Regions from separate parts of the Aquabacter albus genome, predicted to be linked through region 2. Evidence: riboswitches for the same ligand, from Rfam matches in the RefSeq annotation. Region 2 holds a riboswitch; each other region holds the start of a gene.

What was found. A riboswitch is a leader RNA that binds a small molecule or an ion and turns the genes downstream of it on or off. The one in region 2 is predicted to bind cobalamin.
Region 1: another riboswitch for cobalamin. It lies ahead of ABLE91_RS13825 (CbtB domain-containing protein); the one in region 2 lies ahead of ABLE91_RS03935 (DUF1636 domain-containing protein).
Region 3: another riboswitch for cobalamin. It lies ahead of ABLE91_RS04655 (ribonucleoside-diphosphate reductase subunit alpha); the one in region 2 lies ahead of ABLE91_RS03935 (DUF1636 domain-containing protein).

The regions. Positions count from the first base shown of each region.
Region 1 is NZ_JBDZDT010000005.1:232,134-238,674, reverse strand. Features, by position in the region: gene ABLE91_RS13845 (cobyric acid synthase) at 1-888, opposite strand, end outside; gene cobO (cob(I)yrinic acid a,c-diamide adenosyltransferase) at 896-1,516, opposite strand; gene cobU (bifunctional adenosylcobinamide kinase/adenosylcobinamide-phosphate guanylyltransferase) at 1,513-2,046, opposite strand; gene ABLE91_RS13830 (CbtA family protein) at 2,043-2,786, opposite strand; gene ABLE91_RS13825 (CbtB domain-containing protein) at 2,799-2,984, opposite strand; cobalamin riboswitch at 3,034-3,229, opposite strand; gene rfaE1 (D-glycero-beta-D-manno-heptose-7-phosphate kinase) at 3,283-4,719, opposite strand; gene rfaD (ADP-glyceromanno-heptose 6-epimerase) at 4,729-5,730, opposite strand; gene waaC (lipopolysaccharide heptosyltransferase I) at 5,764-6,541, opposite strand, start outside.
Region 2 is NZ_JBDZDT010000002.1:177,522-184,062, forward strand. Features, by position in the region: gene cobG (precorrin-3B synthase) at 1-388, opposite strand, end outside; gene cobN (cobaltochelatase subunit CobN) at 385-3,897, opposite strand; gene cobW (cobalamin biosynthesis protein CobW) at 3,915-4,961, opposite strand; gene ABLE91_RS03935 (DUF1636 domain-containing protein) at 4,958-5,314, opposite strand; cobalamin riboswitch at 5,476-5,697, opposite strand; gene ABLE91_RS03940 (Rne/Rng family ribonuclease) at 5,847-6,541, opposite strand, start outside.
Region 3 is NZ_JBDZDT010000002.1:348,344-354,884, reverse strand. Features, by position in the region: gene ABLE91_RS04675 (ABC transporter ATP-binding protein) at 1-619, opposite strand, end outside; gene ABLE91_RS04670 (FecCD family ABC transporter permease) at 616-1,599, opposite strand; gene ABLE91_RS04665 (ABC transporter substrate-binding protein) at 1,596-2,426, opposite strand; gene ABLE91_RS04660 (TonB-dependent receptor plug domain-containing protein) at 2,436-4,430, opposite strand; cobalamin riboswitch at 4,538-4,748, opposite strand; cobalamin riboswitch at 4,849-5,068, shown strand; gene ABLE91_RS04655 (ribonucleoside-diphosphate reductase subunit alpha) at 5,185-6,541, shown strand, end outside.

The DNA of each region.
Region 1 (6,541 bases), on a different contig from region 2:
CAGGACGAGATCCGTGTCCGGCGGCAGCACGTCGCCGGGGCGCAGGCGAAGCACTTCCAGAGCCGGCTCGGCGTCCAGCGGGTCTAGATCGTCGAAATTGGAGATATGGGGCAGGATCGGCACTGCGATCCGTACCCGCGCCGCCGGTTTGGAGACCGGCGGGCCTTCCAGGGCGAGCGCGTCCTCTGCGGGCAGGCGAATGGCCTCGGGAAAGTGGGGCACGAGCCCCAAAGCCGGCCAGCCCGTGTGGCGGGTGATGATCTCAAGTCCCTCGCGAAAGAGATTAGGATCGCCCCGGAACTTATTGATAATGAAGCCAGAAACAAGCGCTTCATCTTCAGGATGAAGAACTGTTTTGGTGCCGACGACGCTGGCGATCACGCCGCCCCTGTTGATGTCTCCAATCAGCACCACGGGCACATTTGCTGCGCGGGCAAAGCCCATATTGGCGATGTCGTTGACCCGCAAATTGACCTCGGAAGCGCTCCCGGCCCCCTCCACAAGCACCAGATCAGCCTCGGAAATAAGCCGGCTAAAGCTTCCTAAGACCGCGGGTATCAGGTTCTTCTTCATGCCCTGGTAGACGGCGGCTTTCGCGCTGCCCACCACCCTGCCCTGCACCACGATCTGGGCGCCGGTCTCGCTCTGGGGCTTCAGGAGCACGGGGTTCATGTGGACGGATGGCGCGACTCGCGCGGCGCGGGCCTGGAGCGCCTGGGCCCGGCCGATCTCGCCGCCATCCGCCGTGACCGCCGCATTGTTGGACATGTTCTGCGGCTTGAACGGCCGCACCTTCAGCCCCCGATTGGCGAAGGCGCGGCAGAAACCCGCCACCAACAGGGACTTGCCCACGTCCGAGCCCGTTCCCTGGAACATGAGTGAGGGCATGGCGGCCCTAGAATTCGATGCCGGCCTGCGCTTTCACGCCGGCCGCGAAATGGTGCTTCACAAGGCCCATCTCCGTCACGAGGTCGGCGGCGGCGATCAATTCCGGCTTGGCATTGCGGCCGGTGACCACCACGTGCAGGTCCGGGCGGCGCGCCGCCAGCGTCTCCACCACTTCGCCAAGGTCCAGATAGCTATAGCGCAGCGCGATGTTCAGCTCGTCCAGGATGAGCAGGGCGAGGGTCTCGTCCGCCATCAGCTCGCGCACCTTCTCGAAGGCCCGCTGCGCGGCGGCCACGTCGCGGGCGAGGTCCTGGGTCTCCCAGGTGAAGCCCTCCCCCATGGTGTACCACTGAACCCGGTCGCCGAAGGCCGCGAACGCCTCGCGCTCGCCTGTCTCCCACGCGCCCTTGATGAACTGGACTACACCCACCCGCTTGCCGCGCCCCAGCATGCGCAGAGCGAGGCCGAAGGCGGCGGTGCTCTTGCCCTTGCCAGGGCCGGTATGAACGATGAGGAGGCCCTTCTCCAAGGTGGTCTTGCCGGCCACCTCGGCATCCTGCACGGCCTTGCGCTTGGCCATCTTGTCGCGATGGCGGGCGGCCTCGGCGTCGTCGATCCCGGCGCTCATGGCGCGTCCTCCTTCACCACCAGGGGCAGGCCCGCCACCATGAACACCACCCGGTCGGAGGCCGCCGCCACCGCTTGATTGAGGCGGCCGGCGGCGTCGCGGAAGCGGCGGGCGAGCGCGTTGTCCGGCACGATGCCGAGCCCCACCTCGTTGGCCACCAGAACCGTCAAGCCGCCTCGCCCGAGAAGCGCGGAAACCAGCCGCTCCTGTTCCGCCTCAAGATCATGATCCGCCAGTAAGTGATTGGTCAGCCACAAGGTCAGGCAGTCTACGAGCACGGGGGCGTCCGGCGGAAGCTCCGCCAGAAGGTCAGCTACGTCGAAGGGATGATCGTGGGTCCGCCAGCGCGTGTCACGTCTTGAGCGATGCAGCGCGATGCGATCCGCCATCTCGGCATCGAGCGCCTGCGCCGTCGCCACATAAACATAGGGCGGCGGCGCGGCTTCGATCAGGGCTTCGGCATAACCGCTCTTGCCGGAGCGCGCCCCGCCAAGCACCAGCACGCGGCGGGCGCGCGGCCCGGCCGTCATGGCTGGGCGCCGGCCATCCTTGCGCGGACGAGGCCGGCGACGCCGCCGAGGATCGCCCAGAACAGGAAGCTCGTGACCACCACCGCGACGACGAAATTGTGCGCCAGATCGTGGGGCACGGGAGTTTCGAAGTTCTCCGGCTGCGGCGCGCCGATGAAATGCGGCGCCGCAATCAAAGCGAGCGCGGCGATCACCGCCGGCAGCGAGCGGCCATAGGCGATGAGCGCGATGCCCCCGGCGGTGGCTGCCGCTGTGGCGGTCCACCAGAGCTGCCGGGGACCCAACTCCGCCGCCGGCATGGCGGGAAGCTCGGGCGGAAGGCCGAGGCTGGGCGCCAGCGTGAAGGCGGCAAAGCCCGCGAGGCCCCAGAGGAGCCCGTCGCGCCAGCCGGTGAGCCCGCCCGCGAGTTCTGAAGCGGCGACGAGAAGCAGCGCGAAGCCGATGGCGCCAACGACATTCGCCGCCAGCGTGAAGGCCATGCGCTCGAACCCATCCGCCGGCTGCCAGCCGCCTTCGTCATGGTCATGGGCGGCCGCGGTGTCATGGCTATGCGCGGGCGTTGCGGCGTCATGGGTATGGGTCGCGGGCGCGGCGGCTTCGGCTTCGGCTTCGGCTTCCTCATAGGTCTCGGCCTTGAGGATCAGCGGAACGGTCGCGGCCTGCTGGAAGACGGTCATGGCAATGCCGGAGAATAGGCCGGCGGCCGCCGCCACGAAGACGATGGTGCGGAACAACGACATGTCGGCCCCCTGTCAGTGGCAGGGGAAGCCGGTCGAATGCCTGTAGTCGTGGGCCGCGTTATGGACCACTTCCATATGGGAGAAGCCGACGCCGCCCACCACGAAGAGACCCAGCAGCGCGGCGAAGGTGATCTGCAGCGTGCGCGACGCGACGGATTTGCCGGCGAGGTCCTGGGAAACCTGGTTCTGCGTGCTCATCTTCATCTCCTGGCCCTCCCTCCGAGGGCTGACTGGAAGCGCCCATGACTGGGCTCGCGCGCCTTCGGCAGGTCTCCTGGCTCGCGGTTCATCGCCTCTCCCCAGCCTTCCCGGAACGCATGTTCCAGTGGCGCTGCGGGGAGCGCTCACCGCCGACAGTTGCGGGGGCAGCCGCGGCTTTGGGACAGGTCCCGCACCGCATTCCCTTTTGATCCCCGAAGGGAACCGACGACTCTTCGACTATATAGGCCCGCGCGTGCGCCGCAACGGGAGCGGGGCGATTTATTGCCGAGGCGCCTCAGGACCGCGCCTTCGCCACCAAAGACGAGGTGGAGCGGCCCGCGATCAGGTTCGCCAGCACAAGGCGCCCGCCATTGGCAGTCACCACGTCCGCGCCCACCACCTCCTCGGGCTTGTAGTCGGCGCCCTTCACCAGCACGTCGGGCAGCAGGGCCGTGATGGTCTCAAGGGGCGTGTCCTCGTCGAACAGCACCACGAGGTCCACGCAGCGCATGGCGCCGATGACCCTGGCCCGCGCGGCTTCGTCCTGGAGCGGGCGCGTCGGCCCCTTCAGGCGCTGCGTGGAGGCATCCGTGTTGAGCGCCACCACCAGCCGGTCGCCCTCGGCGGCGGCGGCCTCCAGCAGCGCCACATGGCCGGGATGCAGCAGGTCGAAGCAGCCATTGGTGAAGACCACGCTCGCCCCGCCCGCCCGCCAGCGGGCGATGATCTCCTTCGCCCGCTCCAGCGAGACGAGGGCGCCCGGCGTCTCCATCTGCGGCAAGGCGCGGCCGAGGGCGGCGGCCAGCTCGGCGCGGGTGACGACGGCGGTGCCGAGCTTGCCCACGGCGATGGCCGCCGCCGCATTGGCGATGCGCACGCAGGTTTCCAGCGGCTCGCCGGAGGCGAGCGACATGGCCAGCGCCGCGAGGGCCGTGTCCCCTGCCCCCGAGACGTCGAAGACTTCGCGCGCCTCGGCGGGCACGTGCAGCACGGCGCCGTCGCGGCGCCAGAGGGTCATGCCCTTCTCGGCGCGCGTCACCAGCACATCGCCGCCGAACTGCGCGGCGGCGGCGGCAGCGGCAGCGGCCGCCTGCTCGTCGGTGGTATCAGGCAGGCCGGTGGCGTCCGCCAGTTCCCGGCGGTTGGGCGTCACCAGGGCCGCGCCGCGATAGGCCTCGAAGGTGCGGCGCTTGGGATCAACGATGACAGGCACGCCCCGCGCCTCGGCCTCTTTCATGATGGCCGCGATCACCCGGTCGCCCAGGACGCCCTTGGCATAATCGGAGAGCACGGCGACCCGGCATTGCGCGATGGCCGCACGGGCGGCGGCGATGAGGCGGGCTTCCACCTCAGGGGAGGCAGGGCTCGCATCTTCGGCATCGATGCGGACGATCTGCTGGCGCCCGCTCATCACCCGCGTCTTGGTGATGGTGGGGCGCGCCGGGTCGGCCACGAGATCGAGCGAAATGTCGGGAAAGGCGGCCAGCGCTTCGCGCAGCTCTCCGGCGCGGGCATCCGCACCCACGAGGCCCACCAGATGCACCGGCGCGCCCATGGCGGCCGCATTGGCGGCCACATTGGCCGCCCCGCCGGGCACCAGCCTGTCCATGCCATGCACCACCACCGGCACCGGCGCCTCAGGGGAGATGCGGGAGACCGAGCCGATCACATAATGATCGACGATCACGTCGCCGATGACGGCGATCGGGCCGGGCCGGGCATCAGCGAGCATGGCGCGCCCTCACCCGTTCTTGCCGCGCAGGTGGCCGGTCACATACTGGTGCACGCCGTCCTCCAGCGAGGTGAAGGGCTGGGAGAAACCGGCGGCGCGCAGCTTCGACATGTCGGCCTGGGTGAAATACTGGTAGGCGCCCCGGATGGCCTCGGGCATGTCCACATAGTGGATCAGCGGCTCCTTGCCGGCCGCCGCGAACACCGCGCGGGCTAGGTCCGCAAAGCTGCGCGCCTGGCCCGTGCCCACATTGAAGATGCCGCTCACCGCGGGCGTCTCCAGCAGCCAGCGCACCACGGCGACGCAATCGCCGACATAGACGAAGTCGCGGAGCTGGCCGCCATCCTCATAAGCGGGGTCATGGGACTTGAAGAGTGTCACCGCCTCCCCGGCGGCGGCGGTGGGATAGATCTTGTGGATCACGGAGCGCATGTCGCCCTTATGCGCCTCGCCCGGCCCGTAGACGTTGAAGAAGCGCAGGCCCGCCCATTGCGGCGGGCGCGGACGGCCGGCGGCGATATCGGCGAGGAAGCGCCGGTCCGCCATGAGCTTGCTCCAGCCATAGGCGTTGAGTGGCGCGAGCTCGAGAAGCGCGGAGGCGCTTTCATCGTCCCGGAAGCCGGAGGCGCCGTCGCCATAGGTGGCGCCGGAGGAGGCGTAGATGAAGGGCAGCCCCTTGCGGGCGCACAGGTCCCACAAATCGAGGGTGGGCCGCACATTGCGGGCGACGATCTTGTCGCCGTCCCGCTCGGTGGTGGCGGAGATGGCGCCCATATGGATCACGGCGCGCACCCGTCCGGCCTCGCGCTCCAGGAAGGAGAGCGCCGCCTCGGGGCGGATCACGTCATCCAGCAGGATGTCGGAGATGTTGCGCCATTTCGGCCCGTCTTCCAGCCAGTCGGCCACCACCACGCGCAGGCCGTCCGCGGCGCAGGCGCGGGCGAGATTGGAGCCGATGAAGCCCGCGCCGCCGGTAACCAGCACCGTATCGCGGGAGCCCGGAAGGGTCATGAGCCAAAACCTTCAGGAGCGGGGCCGCTCCGGTCACGAAGCCGGGCGCTGTTGAGGCGCCGAAGGGGTTCCCTGTGCCACGCCTGGGCCGGTCTTGTCCATCTTGTCCGCATGGCCGTGCCGCAGCACATTGAGCCCGCGCCATGCGGCCCGGGCGCCATGATCCACCATGCAGGGCGGGCCTTCCACGGTGTGCGGCGCGATCTTGCAATGGGCGTTCTCGCACGGGGCGCAGGGGCGGAACGAGCGCATCTCCAGCACCTTCGGGCCGAACAGGCCGGTGAGGCGCGCATCGGTGGGGCCATAGAGCCCAACGGTGGGCACGCCCAGCGCGGCGGCGAGGTGCCCGAGGCCGGAATCGACGCCCACCACCCCCTCGGCGCCCGCCAGGATGGGGGCGAGCTGATCGATGGGCGCGGGCGGGAGGATCTCCACCGAGGGCATGCCGCGGGCGATGGCCTCGGCGCGGCGCGTCTCCTCCTCGCCGAGCGCAAAGATGCGGGTCTTCAGCCCCGCCGTCTCGGCGATGGCGGCCAGTTCGCGCCAGCGCAGCACGGTCCAGGTCTTGGTCAGCCACGTGGTGCCGTGGAGCAGCACGAGATAGGGCGCCTCCGCCGGCGCGGGCTCCACCTTGAGCCCGGCATCGGCCGGCAGCGCCGTCAAATCGTAGCCCAGCGCGGCGGCGAACAGCTTGCGGATGCGCGCCGCCATATGCTCCACCTCGGGAATGGCGTGGCGGCGGTGGTAGAGCAGCGTCGCGATGCCCTCCCGCGCGCTGCCCCAGGCAAAGCCGTGGCGCTTTCCTTTCGCG
Region 2 (6,541 bases):
TCGGCCCGAGCCGCGCCGCAATCCCGGCGACACCCGCGCGCACGGCCTCCGCCAAAGGCCGCGCATCGGCGATCTCGGTGGCATCCAGTCCCGCCAGAGGGGAGATGTCGATCGAGAGCCCCTCCCGCGCGCGGATGCCCAATGCGTTCACGGCGGCGTTGAGCGGCCCCGTCGTCTCCGCCCGCAGGCCGCGCAATTGCAGGCTGCCGCGCGCGGTCACCTCCAGGATGCCGTTGCCGAAATCCCGCGCCGCTGCGGCAAGCCTGGCCAAGGCGGCGGGCGAGAGGGTGCCGTCCTGCGGCATCAGCCGCACCAGAAGCCCGTCGCCCGTCTCCATGGGGGCGCTCAAGGCGGGGCAGGCGCCGCGGCGGCGGGCGTGGGCGTTCATTCGACAGCCTCCGCGCGCAAGGCGGCGAGGTCGCCGTCGAGGTCGTTGCGGCGAGGGTGCCAGAGGCCGCGCCGGCGGGCATCCTCGAAGCGCGCCGCCATGGCGCGGGCCGCCTGGGGGTTCTCGCGCAGCAGGAAGGCGCGCACCTCGGCGTTCGCCAGATAGGCGGCGTGGAGCTGGTCCAGCAATTCGCCAGGCACCTGGTGGGTGGTCTCGGCGAAGGCGACGAGGCGGTCCACGGTTTCCGCCAGCTCCGCCGCGCCGCGCGGGCCGTGGCGCATCTGGCCGGCGATGAAGCGGGCGGAGACGCGGCCATGGACGATCCGCGCGAGCGCATCCTTCAGGCGGCGCGCGCGGGGGCGGTGCGGGTCGCTTGTATCCAGAACCACGAGGTCGGCGGCGCGCCCGAGCAAAGCGGCGGCGGAGGCGAAGCCGCCCATGAAGGCCGCGTCCTCGCCGCCGTCCAGCAGGTCGCGGCCGGGATCGTCAGCGCCGTGGATCAAGGCATCGGCCGTGGCGATGCGCCCGGCGAAAGCCTCGCTCGGGCGCGCCGTGCCCTCGGGGCCGCCATAGGCAAAGCCCGTGGCATCGAGATAGGCGCGGCCCAGCTCGGTGCGCTCGGAAAAGCGCCCAGTGGCGAGGCGGTCCTCGATGCCCGCGCCATAGCTGCCCGGCGCGGAGCCGAAGATGCGGGCGCCATCGCCCCCGGCTCGGATGGCAGCGGCGAGCGGGTTGTCGTCCGCCTCGTCCTCACGTGCCGCCACAGCGCGGGCGGCGGCATCGAGCAGCGCGAGCTGGGCGGGGAAGACATCGCGGAACAGGCCGGAGATGCGCCAAGTCACGTCCACGCGCGGGCGGCCGAGGACCGCAGGCGGCAGCACCTCGATGCCGGTGACACGGCCGCTGTCGCCGTCCCAGACCGGGCGGCAGCCCATGAGGTGGAGCCCCTGGGCGATCTCCTCGCCGCCGGTGCGCAATGTGGCGCTGCCCCAAAGGTCGATCACCACCGCGCGGGGATATTCGCCATGCTCCTGGAGATAGGCGCGCACCACCTCGTCTGCCGCGAGGCGGCCGAGATCCATGGCGGTGGCGGTGGGCAGATGGCGCGGATCGGCGGTGAAGAGGTTGCGGCCCGTGGGCAGCACGTCCCGCCGCCCGCGCGCCGGAGCGCCGGAAGGGCCGGGGGCAACATGGCGGCCGTCCAACGCGGTGAGGAGCGCGGCCCGCTCCGCCGCTCCGCTGGCGTCACGCTCCGGATCGCCGGAGGCGGCACCAAAGATATGAAGGCCGTCTTTGACGGCGAGATCCTTCAGGTCGCACAGCCAGGCATCGATGCGCTTCAGCGCCTCGTCGGGGTCGGTCTCCGCCGCGACGCCGGCCTGCCGGGCGAGGCCCGTCTCGCCGGCCGCTTCCACGATGAGGCGCGCGAGCCTGTCCCGACGGCGGGTGTCGAGGCCGTCGGCGCCGGCATATTCGTCCACCAGCCGCTCCAGCCGGCGCTCGGCCTCCGTGAGCTCCGCTCCCGCAAGGGGCGGCGGCAGGTGGCCGAGGGTGACGCCGGCAATGCGGCGCTTGGCCTGGGCGGCCTCGCCCGGATTGCTGACGATGAAGGGATAGATGACCGGCAGCGCGCCCAGCACCGCGCGGGGAAAGCAGGCGGGCGTAAGCGCCGCCGCCTTGCCGGGCAGCCATTCCAGGGTGCCGTGGGCGCCCATATGAATGAGCGCATCGAAGTGCTGCTGAAGCCACAGGCCGAAGGCGAGCAAGGCATGGCGCGGCGGCAAAGCGGGGTCGTGATAATCCGCCCGCCGGTCCAGCGAGGTGCCCCGGTCCGGCGCGAGGGCGACCAGCGCCTTGCCGAAGCGGGCGGCGCGGAATTGGAAGGCGGCGCCCTTCACGTCCGGGTCATCCTCGGGCGCGCCCCAGGCGACCGTCATCTGCGCCTGGAGCGTGTCGGGGAGGATGGAGAGGTGCACGCGATAGTCCGCGAGGGGGAAGGCGCCGGATGGGGCGATGCCGTCCAGAAGCGCGCGGGCCGTTGCGGGCGCGGCGGGCACATCATAGCCCTCGGCGGCAAGGGTGCGGAGCAGGAGCCGCACGCTTTCCGGCACGTCGAGGCCCACTGCATAGCCGGTGCGCCCCGGCGCGCCGGGATAATCAGGCATGAGGATGGCGAGCCGCCGCTTCACGCGCGGCGTGCAGGCGAGCCGCGCCAACGCCGCCGCGCGGCCCGCCACATGGGCGACGCCCTCCGGCTCGGCGCGGTTGAGGGCGGCGGAGAAGGCGAGGTCGTCGTCGCGGGCGGCCGTGTCCTTGAAGGAGAGGGCGCCCGCCAGCACGCGCCCGTCCAGTTCCGGCAGCACCACATGCATGGCGAGGTCGGCGGCGGCGAGGCCGCGCGGGCTTGCCGCCCAGGCGGAGCGGGCGGTGGTGGCGGGAATGGCCTGGAGCACCGGCGGGCCGCCGGCAGGGAAGAGGTCGTCCGCGTCTCCGGCGGCGAAGGCGGTGGCGGTGATGATGACGTGCGGTGCGTGCGCGGCAATGGCGCTGCGGGCGAAGGCGCGGGCGGCGGGATCCTTCAGGGAGGAGACGAAGAGGGGGATCGGCACCATGCCGCGCGCGGCGAGGGCGCCGCAGAGGGCGTCGATGGGGGCGGCGTCCCCGGCGAGCCACATGGAGCGGTAGAAGAGGATGAGGGCGCGGGGTGTGTCTTCCCGCGCGACGCCAGTGCCTTCCCTCCCGCGCTGGGAACCCTCCCCCCTTGAGGGGGAGGGCAGGGTGGGGGGTATCTCTCCGCTTGTGCCGGCGGGGGTGGTGCTGGCGGCGCCATACCCCCCACCCCGACCCTCCCCCTCAAGGGGGGAGGGGGACACCCCCACGACGTCATCCCCGGGCTTGACCCGGGGATCTCTTGGGGATCCGGCCGCACCCGGTTCTGCGGGAGATGGCCGGATCAAGTCCGGCCATGACGGAGAACGAGAAGAATAAAATGCCGCCGCCGGCACATCCCGCGGTGGCAGGACCTCCGCCTGCCCCGCCATCAGCCGCAGCAAGGCGCGCATATTGTCCGGGCCGCCGGCGCGGAAATAAGCGAGCCACAAGGCCCACTCCTCCCGCTCCAAAGTCGAAAGGGCCGCGAGGCGGTGGTCGTCCTGGTCTTCCCCCGGCAGCAGCGCCAGCTTGATCCCTTGCGCCCAGGCCAGAGCTGACAGCCGCTCCGCCCCGTAGCGCCACCAGTCGAGCCCACCCAGAACCCGCGCCACGATCACCTTGGCGTGGCGCGCGGAGCGCTCCAGCCAGAGGTCCACGGACATGGGGTGGCGCAGATCCTTCAGGCGCGCGAGGCGCAGGCTCGGCAGCGTCGCCCGCTCCGCCCGCCATGCGGCGCCGAGCGCCAGCAGGTCGCTGTCGGTGAAGGAGAGCGCGAGCAGGTCGGCCGGGGGCTGGCGGAGGTCGATGGGCTCCGCCAGATCCTCGATGGTGGCCGATGTGCTCGAAAGAAGATGCATCAGCCCACTCTAAACCTTCAGGCGGCGGGCGTAACCGCCAGCACCGCCTCTTCCACGGCGTTCCGGTCGAAGCCCTTCAGCCCGATCACCACCAGCGCGCCCCTGCGGGCCTCGTTCGGCCCCCAGGCGCGGTCGAACTGGTGCGAGACGCGGGTGCCCACCCCCTGCACGAGGAGGCGCATGGGCTTGCCGGAGACGCTGGCAAACCCCTTCACCCGCAGCACGCCGGGCAGAGCGGCGGCTTCCGAGACGCGCGCAGCCAGCGCCGCCGGCTCGGCGATCTCGGGAATGGGAAGGACGAAGCTATCGAAATCGTCGTGGTCGTGGTCCAGCTCGTCGTCATGATGGGTCTTGCGGTTCTCGATCTCGTCCTCGGTGCCTACGCCGAGGCCGAGCAGGATGGCCGGGTCCACCTTTCCGCCTGCCGCACGCACCACGGACACCGCGCGGGGCAGTACCGCCGCCACGCGGGCGGCTGCGATTTCCGCGCCGGCCGCGTCCAGAAGGTCGGACTTGGCGATGATGACGAGGTCGGCGCAGGCGATCTGGTCCTCGAACACCTCTTCCACGGGATCGTCATGGTCGAGCGTGTCGTCCGCCGCGCGCTGGGCGGCGAGGGCGGAGAGATCATCGGCGACACGGCCTTCGGCAAGCGCGGGGCCATCCACCACCGCCACCACGCCATCCACGGTCACGCGGCTCTTGATGGCCGGCCAATGAAACGCCTGCACCAGCGGCTTGGGCAGAGCGAGGCCGGAGGTCTCGATGAGGATGTGGTCGATGCCGGGGCGGGCGAGAATCTTGTCCAGGGCCGGCACGAAATCATCCGCCACGGTGCAGCACAGGCAGCCATTGGAGAGTTCGACGATATTCTCCTCCGGGCAGCTCTCGATGCCGCAGCCCTTCAGGATCTCGCCGTCTATGCCCACGTCGCCGAATTCATTGACGATCACAGCGAGCTTCCGCCCCCCGGCATTCTCGAGGATGTGGCGGATGAGGGTCGTCTTCCCGGCGCCGAGGAAGCCGGTGACGATGGTGCAGGGGACGCGGGCGAGGCTGGTCATCGGGGTTCCTCGGTGAAGAAGAGGGGCGGCACGCGGGCGATCATGCCGCGCTTGAGGCAGTCGGGCCGGCCGCGCCACGGCATGAGGCCGTCGGTGGAGCCGGCGAAGAGGGTAGCGCCCGCGAGAAGGTCGGGCGCGGACGCAGGGGTGAGATCGCCGAACACGTAGGACCAGCCGCCGGCCCGGACCATGGCGGCGGAAAGGCCGCGCTTGCAGTTGGAGAGGCAGCGCACCGGCTTCACCTCCACATCAGGGTCATGGGCGGCGGCGCGCACAGCCTCCGCGAGGCGGGCGCCCTGGGGCGCATCCTCGGGCGGCGTGCCGGGCGTGCGGCAGGTCTGGCAGACGAACAGGGTGACGGCGGGCGCCGCATCGCGCGGGCCTGCGGAGGCCGTGTCATCGGGCCGGTCGTCGGGCGTCTCGGTGGGCGCGGGTCGCTCCAAAGCGGGTCCTGCGGGTGCGGAAAGCGCGCCAAAGCCGACGCAAAACCGCCTTGCCAGGGCACCCCGCCCGGCGCGCGATTGTGTCGAGGGCAGGTCTCCTGGCTCGCGGGTCACCGTCTCGGGCCGCCTTCCCGGAGGGGCCGGCGCGGCCGGTCTCCAGTGGCTTTTCGGTCGAGACTCTCCGCTTACAGTTGCGGGGGCAGCCGCGGCATTGGCGCTTCCTCGCGCCGCACCGCATTCCCTCTTCACCGATCCGACTCTGCCGGACCGGAACCTTCGACCGGGCCACTAAAGGGTGGGCGGGGAGGGAAGTCAATCTCAGGGCAGGTTGCCCGGGAAGCCGTAACCTCCCAGCCGTCATGGCCGGGCTTGACCCGGCCATCTCCCGTCATTCCTGGAGATCCCCGGGTCAAGCCCGGGGATGACCGCTGTTCCTAGAGGCTCACTCGCCGAACAGCTTGCGCTGCCACCAGCCGGAGCGGCGCTTTTCGGGCGGCAGGTCCTGGGCCGGAGCAGAGGTTTCCTGAACCGGTGCGGCGACGATGTCCGCATCGGCGACGGGGACCGAGGCGGTCTCCACGCCGGAGGTCTCTTCGCCGGCAGTCTCGGCGACGGGCGCGGGCTCGGGCACCAGGCTGCCGACCACCGGCGCCTTCTCGCGCACCGTGGACCGGCGGCGGGTCGGCTTGGGCTCTTCGGCGGCGGGAAGCTCCGGGGCCGTGGGGGCCGGGGCGGGCGGTGCCGGCTCCGGGGTGGGAGCGCTGATCTCGGCCACGGATTCCGGCGCGCCGGCCAGCGGCTCGATGGAGACGTGGATCACGGCATCGTCTTCGGCGCCGCCGTCATCCTCTCCGGCCTCGCCTTCACTGCCTTCGCCATCGGCCTGGAGCGGGGCATCCTCGCCCTCGCGCCGGTTGCGACGGCCGCCACGACGGCCGCGCCGACGGCGCCGGCGATCGGCCTCCGTCCCGCGGCCTTCGCCGCGCTCGTCCTCGTCGCCCTCTTCGGCCTCGCCTTCGCCGGCGGGCTCATCGCCCTCCTCGGCGGCTTCGCCCTCGGGCCGCGCCTCGCGGGGCTCGCCCTCGCGCTCGCCGCCACGACGGCGCCGGCGGCGGCGCTTGCGGCGGTTGTTGGCCT
Region 3 (6,541 bases), 170 kb from region 2:
CCTTCATGAGCACGAGCCGATCGCAGAAACGGGCGGCCAGCGTCAGGTCGTGCAGCACGACGATGACGGTCGTTCCGGAGCGGGCGGTGGCGCGCAGCAATTCCATCGCCTGGAGCTGATGGTAGGGATCGAGCGCGGACACCGGCTCGTCCGCCAGCAGGATGGGCGCCTCGACCGCCAGGGCGCGGGCGAGAAGAACGCGGGCGCGCTCGCCGCCGGACAGGGCACCGGTGGTGCGATCCCGCAGGTGGGCCACATCCGCCGCGTCCATGGCGCGGGCGACGGCGGCATCGACCTCGGCCCGGCCATGCGGCAGGCGGCCGAGCGCGACGACTTCCGCAACCGTCATGGGCCAGTGGATGCGCGCACCTTGCGCCAGATAGGCGATAGTTCGCCCCAAGGCCTGTCGCTCGAACGCATCGGCCGTGCGACCATCATAGGTCACGCGGCCCGAGGCGAGCGGATCGAGACCGCACAGGGCGCGCAGGACGCTCGTCTTGCCCGCGCCATTCGGGCCGATGAGGCCCAGCACCTCGTTCGGACGGGCCGTGAGCGAGAGGCCATGCACTACGGTTGACCCGCTCCTGCGGATGGTGATGTCGAGAGCCTCGAGGATCATTCGCCCTCCACCTTCAGGCGCCGCAGCAAGGCCAGAAAGAAGGGCGCGCCGATGAGCGCGGTGACGACGCCCAGCTTCAGCTCCGGCCGTGTGGGAACGAGCCGCACGAGAATGTCCGCCCCAAGTGTCAGGGCGGCGCCCGCAAGGCCGCTGACCAGCAGCAGTCGCCCCGGCCGGTGCCCGACCAAGGGCCGCATGAGATGCGGCACCACGAGCCCGACGAAGCCGATGGCGCCCGCCACCGCGACGCTCGCCCCCACCGCCGCCGCCGTGCCGCCCACCACGAGGAGCCGCGTGCGGCGGAGCGAGAAGCCGAGGCTCGCGGCCGTATCCTCGCCGAGGGTCAGCGCGTCCATGGCCCGGCCCGTGGAAAGCACGAGCGCCCAGCCGAAGATCATGAAGGGCAGCGCGAGCGCCACGTGCAGGAGGCTGCGGTCCGAGAGCGAGCCCATGAGCCAGAACACCACCTCCAGCGCCGCATAGGGGCTCGGCGCGAGGTTGAGGGCGAGCGCTGTGAGGGCTCCGGCGAGGCTGTTCAGCGCGACGCCGGCGAGGATGAGCGTCGCCGTGCTGGCGCCGCGCCGCGCGAGGGTCAGGAGGAAGGCCGTGGCGAGGCCCGCACCCGCGAGGCCGCCGAGCGGCAGAGCCAGAGCGAAGGCGGAGGACACGCCGAAATAGAACACCACCACCGCGCCCAGGGCTGCCGCTCCAGAGACGCCCACCACGCCCGGATCGGCGAGGGGATTGCGCATGAGCCCCTGGAGGGCGGCGCCCATGACGCCGAGGCTGAAGCCCACTGCCGCGCCCAGGACGGCACGCGGGAGGCGCAGTTCGGAGAGCACCATGGCTTCAAGGGTTTGGCGCCCGGCGAGAAGATCGGACAGGGCCTCGCCCACATCCAGCGGGGCGTAGCCTACGGCCACCGACACGGCCATGAGGATGATCGTGAGGAGAGCAAGGGCAACAACGAGGCGGGTCATTCGGGCAGGGCCTCCCGCGCCGCCGCGAGCCGCCGCGCCGCTTCCGCCAGTTCGGGACCCGCGCAGGTCCACAACCGCGTCGGCAGCGGCACGGTCCGGCCTTCGGCGGCGAGCCGGGCGAGCGCGGGATGATGCAGCAGGTCGTCCGCCAGCGAGGGCGGGCCGTCTGCGGATGCATTGATGACGAGGACGTCCGGGCGGGCGCGCACGATCTCTTCCAAATTCAACTGTCCCATCCGGTCGGTAGAGAGGCGAGCCGCGAGATTGTCGAGGCCCGCCAAGCCCAGGATCTCGTCGGCCATGGAGCCGCGCCCGGCGGTGAAGCCGTTCGGGCGCAGGACGATGGCGGTGGGCCGGTGGGCGGGCGCGGACGGCAGGCGGGCAAAGGCCGCCTTCATATCCTCCATCATGGCTTCGCCGCGCTCCGGCGCGCCGATGCGGGCCGCCACCTCCCGGATCTGGGCATAGGCGTCCTCAAGCGTCTCCGGCACGCCGAGTTCCAGCACCGGCAGGCCGAGCCGGTGCAGCATGGCCACGGTGGTGCGAGTGGTGAAGGCGCCGACGATGACGAGGTCGGGCTTGAGGGCGGCGATCTCCTCCGCAAGACCCCGGTTCACGGGCACATCCTTTGCGAGATCCGCCACGTTGGATCCACGCGGGTCGCGGGCGAGCCAGGTCACCGAGGCAACCTGCTCCTTGTCCGCGAGGCGCAGCACCAGTTCGTCCGCACAGAGATTGAGCGAGACGATGCGCGCGGGCCTCTGCGCCTCCGCCGAAACGGGAGCGCAGAGGAAAACCAGGGCAAGGAGGCTGGCGACGCGCTTCATCCCTCCGCCTCAATAGGTGAACTTCAAGCCGCCATAGGCGCCGAAGCCGGGAGCCAGGAAGCCGTTGGGGTTCTCGTAGGTCTGATCGAACAGATTGTCGATGCGGGCGAACAGAGTCGCGTTGGGTGTCCACGCATAGTTGGCCGCAAGATTCACCACGGTGTATCCGGGCTGGTCGATAGTGTCGCTGGTGAGACGCACGATGTCCCACCATGCCGAGGCATAGATCAGGGTGGCGGAAAGATTGAGCTGGTCCGTGGGGTTCCAGTCCGCCGTCACGCTCACCTTGTTGTTGGGCCGCCTCAGGGGTGTGCAAGAGGTGGGTGTCAGCGGCGCGCAGGAAGCGCCGAAGGGCTCGCCCGGCGGCATGTAGCCGATGACGTAGGTGTAGGTGTAGTCCACCCGCAGCTTCAGCCGCTCCATCACCTGGAAAGCGATGAAGGTCTCCGCGCCCTGCGTGGTGGCGCTGGAGATATTCACGTTCTCGAACGTCACCGGGTCGTAGCTGATGAGGTTGGTGATGTCGTTGTGGAAATAGGCGGCGCCAAACGTCACCCTGCCGCCGAAGGCCTGCTGCTCGAAACCGATATCGTAGCCGGTGCTCTCTTCGGGCTCGAGGGCCGCATTGCCATAGATCGGCGCATAGAGCTGATAAAGTGAGGGCGCCTTGAAGCCGGTGCCGTAGCTGCCCTTGATGGTGGTCCCCGTCTCGGGAATGAGGAAGCCGGGGGCAAGGCGGAAGGTCGAGTGGTCGCCGAAGGTGTCGTCGCTGTCATAGCGGACGTTCGCCGCGCCGAAGAACCGATCGCCGAACGTGCCCTGCCATTCCGCATAGGCGCCGGTGTCGCCGGTCGATGCGCTCATCTCCGTGTATTGGGTGGACGAGGTCATGCTCTCGTTCCGCCGCTCCACGCCGGCAATGAGGTTCTGCCCGGCGGCGGCGGCGAGGTTGGAGCGCAGGTAATAGGTCTGCCGGTCGCCCTCATACTGGCCGTTCACGGACAGGTTCGGCCCCACGGTCGGGTTCGAGGTGTTCATGGCGCTCACCCCGAACGTGGTGTGGAGTACGCCGTCGAGCGCGCTCCACACGCCCTCGCCCTTGGTGAAGAACATGGAATTGAGGCTGGTGGAAGTCTGCGGGGCCGGGATGCCCTCGAACAGCGGCGGGGGATAGATGTCCGGCGTGAAGGCGAGTTGGCTGTCGATGTAGCGGGCGACGAAGTTGAGCGCCAGATTATCCGTCATCTGGAGGTCGAGGCGCGTCGAATAGGTCCAGTTGTCATAGGCGTTGGGATTGTTTGGATAGCCCGGCGGGATGATTCCGGGCGGGGTCACCGGAATATCCGTCGAGGAGAAATGGGTGACGTTGAAGGAGTAGGAAAGCCGCTCCGTCGACCCGCTCACCGCCGCCGCCTGGTTGAAGGTGCCGAGCGAGCCCCCTTCCACATAGCCGAAGAATTTCGGCGGGCCCTCGCCCTTCTTGGTGGTGATGGAGATGACGCCGCCGATGGCGTCCGAGCCGTAGAGACCGCTCTGTGGCCCACGCAGCACCTCGATGCGGGCGAGATCGGTGGCGAGGAGCTGGCCGAAGTCGAAGGCACCGTTGGGGGTCGAGGGGTTGCCCGCATCGATGCCGTCGATCAGCACCTTCACATGGTTGGAATTGGTGCCGCGGATGAAGACCGAAGTCTGCCCGCCCGGTCCGCCAGTCTGCACCACGTTGAGACCGGGAAGCGATTGCAGCACCTGGGGCACGGTGCGCAGCTGCTGGCGCTCGATGTCCTCGGCGGTGACGACGCTAACCGAGGAGGCGATCCGGTTCGCCGGGGTCGGGATGCCGGTGGCGCTCACCACCACTTCGGGAAGGTCGATGGGCTGCTGGGCGGTGCCGCCGGGTGCCGGGGACTGGGCATGAGCGAGCCCCGAAGCCGACGACAGGAGGAGGGCAGCGAGCACGGGACGGCGCGCGGCGGCGCGGGCGTGACGAAACAAAGCGGAAGGCATGATGGCCTCAGCGGGACGAGTGGTCCGTCACCGCGAACGAGGCTCCCCTGCGGCCGGAAAGCTGCTGGGATTAACCACCATCAGGACACCCCGCCCGACGTGCTCGCGCGTGACCACGGCTGACGGCAGGTCTCCTGGCTCGCGGGTCAGCGTCCATCTCGTCGCCTTCCCAGGCCGAAGCCCAGTGGCGTGTGACGAAGGACTCGCCGCTTACAGTTGCGGGGGCAGCCGCGGCATCGTCGGATCCCCGTCTCCGGGCACCCTCCTCACCGCGTTCCCTTTTTCGTCCCGTTAGGGAACCGTCACGGTGACGGTAGAGGGCTGCTCATTCACGGTCAACCATCCGCTTCGGCGGTGGATGAGACATGTCTGCTCCGATTCATCATCCCCACATATTGACAGCCATCGCAACCATGCTGCTAGATGTGGTGGTCACGGTCTCTCGACTCGCAAGAGCGAGAGCTAAGAGGGAAGCCGGTGCGGGACCGCCCGAAAGGGTCGAACCAATGCCGGCGCTGCCCCCGCAACTGTAAGCGGCGAGCCAAGGTCCATCAGAGTCACTGGGAGCGATCCCGGGAAGGCCGGACTTGAGGCGACGACCCGCGAGCCAGGAGACCTGCCGCGACCTCGATGAACGTCCTCGGGCGGGGTGCCCCGGTGGAACGCTTGGCTGTCGCTGGGGGCTTCATGCCCGAGGCGATCTTCCCTCGCGCATCCGCTCGGCCTTTGCCCCCAACTTTTGGGGTCCAAGCCGATGTCTCTCCAGATCGAAACCGTGCGTCCCTCGGACGCGATCCTCGTCCCCGCACAGCCTGCGCCGGGCGCCCGGACAGCCTCGGAACCGGGCTATCAGGTGATCCGCCGCAACGGCGCGGTCACGCCGTTCGACGCCTCCAAGATCTCCGTTGCCCTCACCAAGGCGTTCCTCGCCGTGGAAGGCAGCAGCGCCGCCGCCTCGCGCCGCGTCCATGACGCCGTCGCCGATCTGACGGCTCAGATCGTGGCGGGGCTCACCCGTCGCGCGGAGGGCGGCCGCACCTTCCATATCGAGGACATCCAGGACCAGGCGGAACTGGCCCTGATGCGCGGCGAGCACCACAAGGTGGCCCGCGCCTATGTGCTCTATCGCGAGGAGCGTGCCCGGGAACGTGCGAAGACGGATGCGCCCGCCGCGTCAGCCGTGCCCGCCCTGCGCATGAAGGCGGCGGACGGCGCGCTCGTTCCCCTCGACACGGCGCGGCTCGATGCCGTGGTGCGCGAAGCCTGCGAGGGCCTCGATGGCGTCTCGCGGGAAACCGTGCTCGGAGAGACCCGGCGGAACCTCTATGACGGCATCTCCGCGGACGAGCTCGGCCTCGCGCCGATCCTCGCCGCCCGCACCCTTATCGAGACGGAGCCCAACTACACCAAGGTCAGCGCCCGCCTGCTGCTGGACAAGCTGCGTCGGGAGGCGTTGAGCTTCATCGCCGGGCGCGCCGACGAAGCGACCCATGAGGAGATGGCAGGCCGCTATGGCGACTATTTCCTCGGCTTCGTGAAAGCCGGCGTCGCGGCCGAGTTGTTGGACCCGGAACTGGCCCGCTTCGACCTCCCGCGCCTCGCCGCAGCGCTGAAGCCGGAGCGGGATCTCGCCTTCGACTTCCTCGGTCTCCAGACCCTCTATGACCGCTACTTCCTGCACGTGCGCGGCACGCGCTTCGAACTGTCCCAGGCCTTCTTTATGCGCGTCGCCATGGGGCTCGCTGTGCGCGAGATCGACCGGGAGGCGAAGGCCATCGAATTCTACGGCCTCCTCTCCTCCTTCGACTTCATGGCCTCGACGCCGACCCTGTTCAATTCCGGCACGCTGCGCCAGCAGCTCTCCTCCTGCTTCCTCACCACGGTCGCGGACGACCTCGACGGCATCTTCAAGGCGGTGAAGGACAATGCGCTGCTGGCCAAATATTCCGGCGGGCTCGGCAATGACTGGACGCGGGTGCGCGGCCTCGGTGCCCACATCAAGGGCACGAACGGCGAGAGCCAGGGCGTGGTGCCGTTCCTCAAAGTTGCCAACGACACCGCCATCGCCGTGAACCAGGGTGGCAAGCGCAAGGGTGCGGTCTGCGCCTATC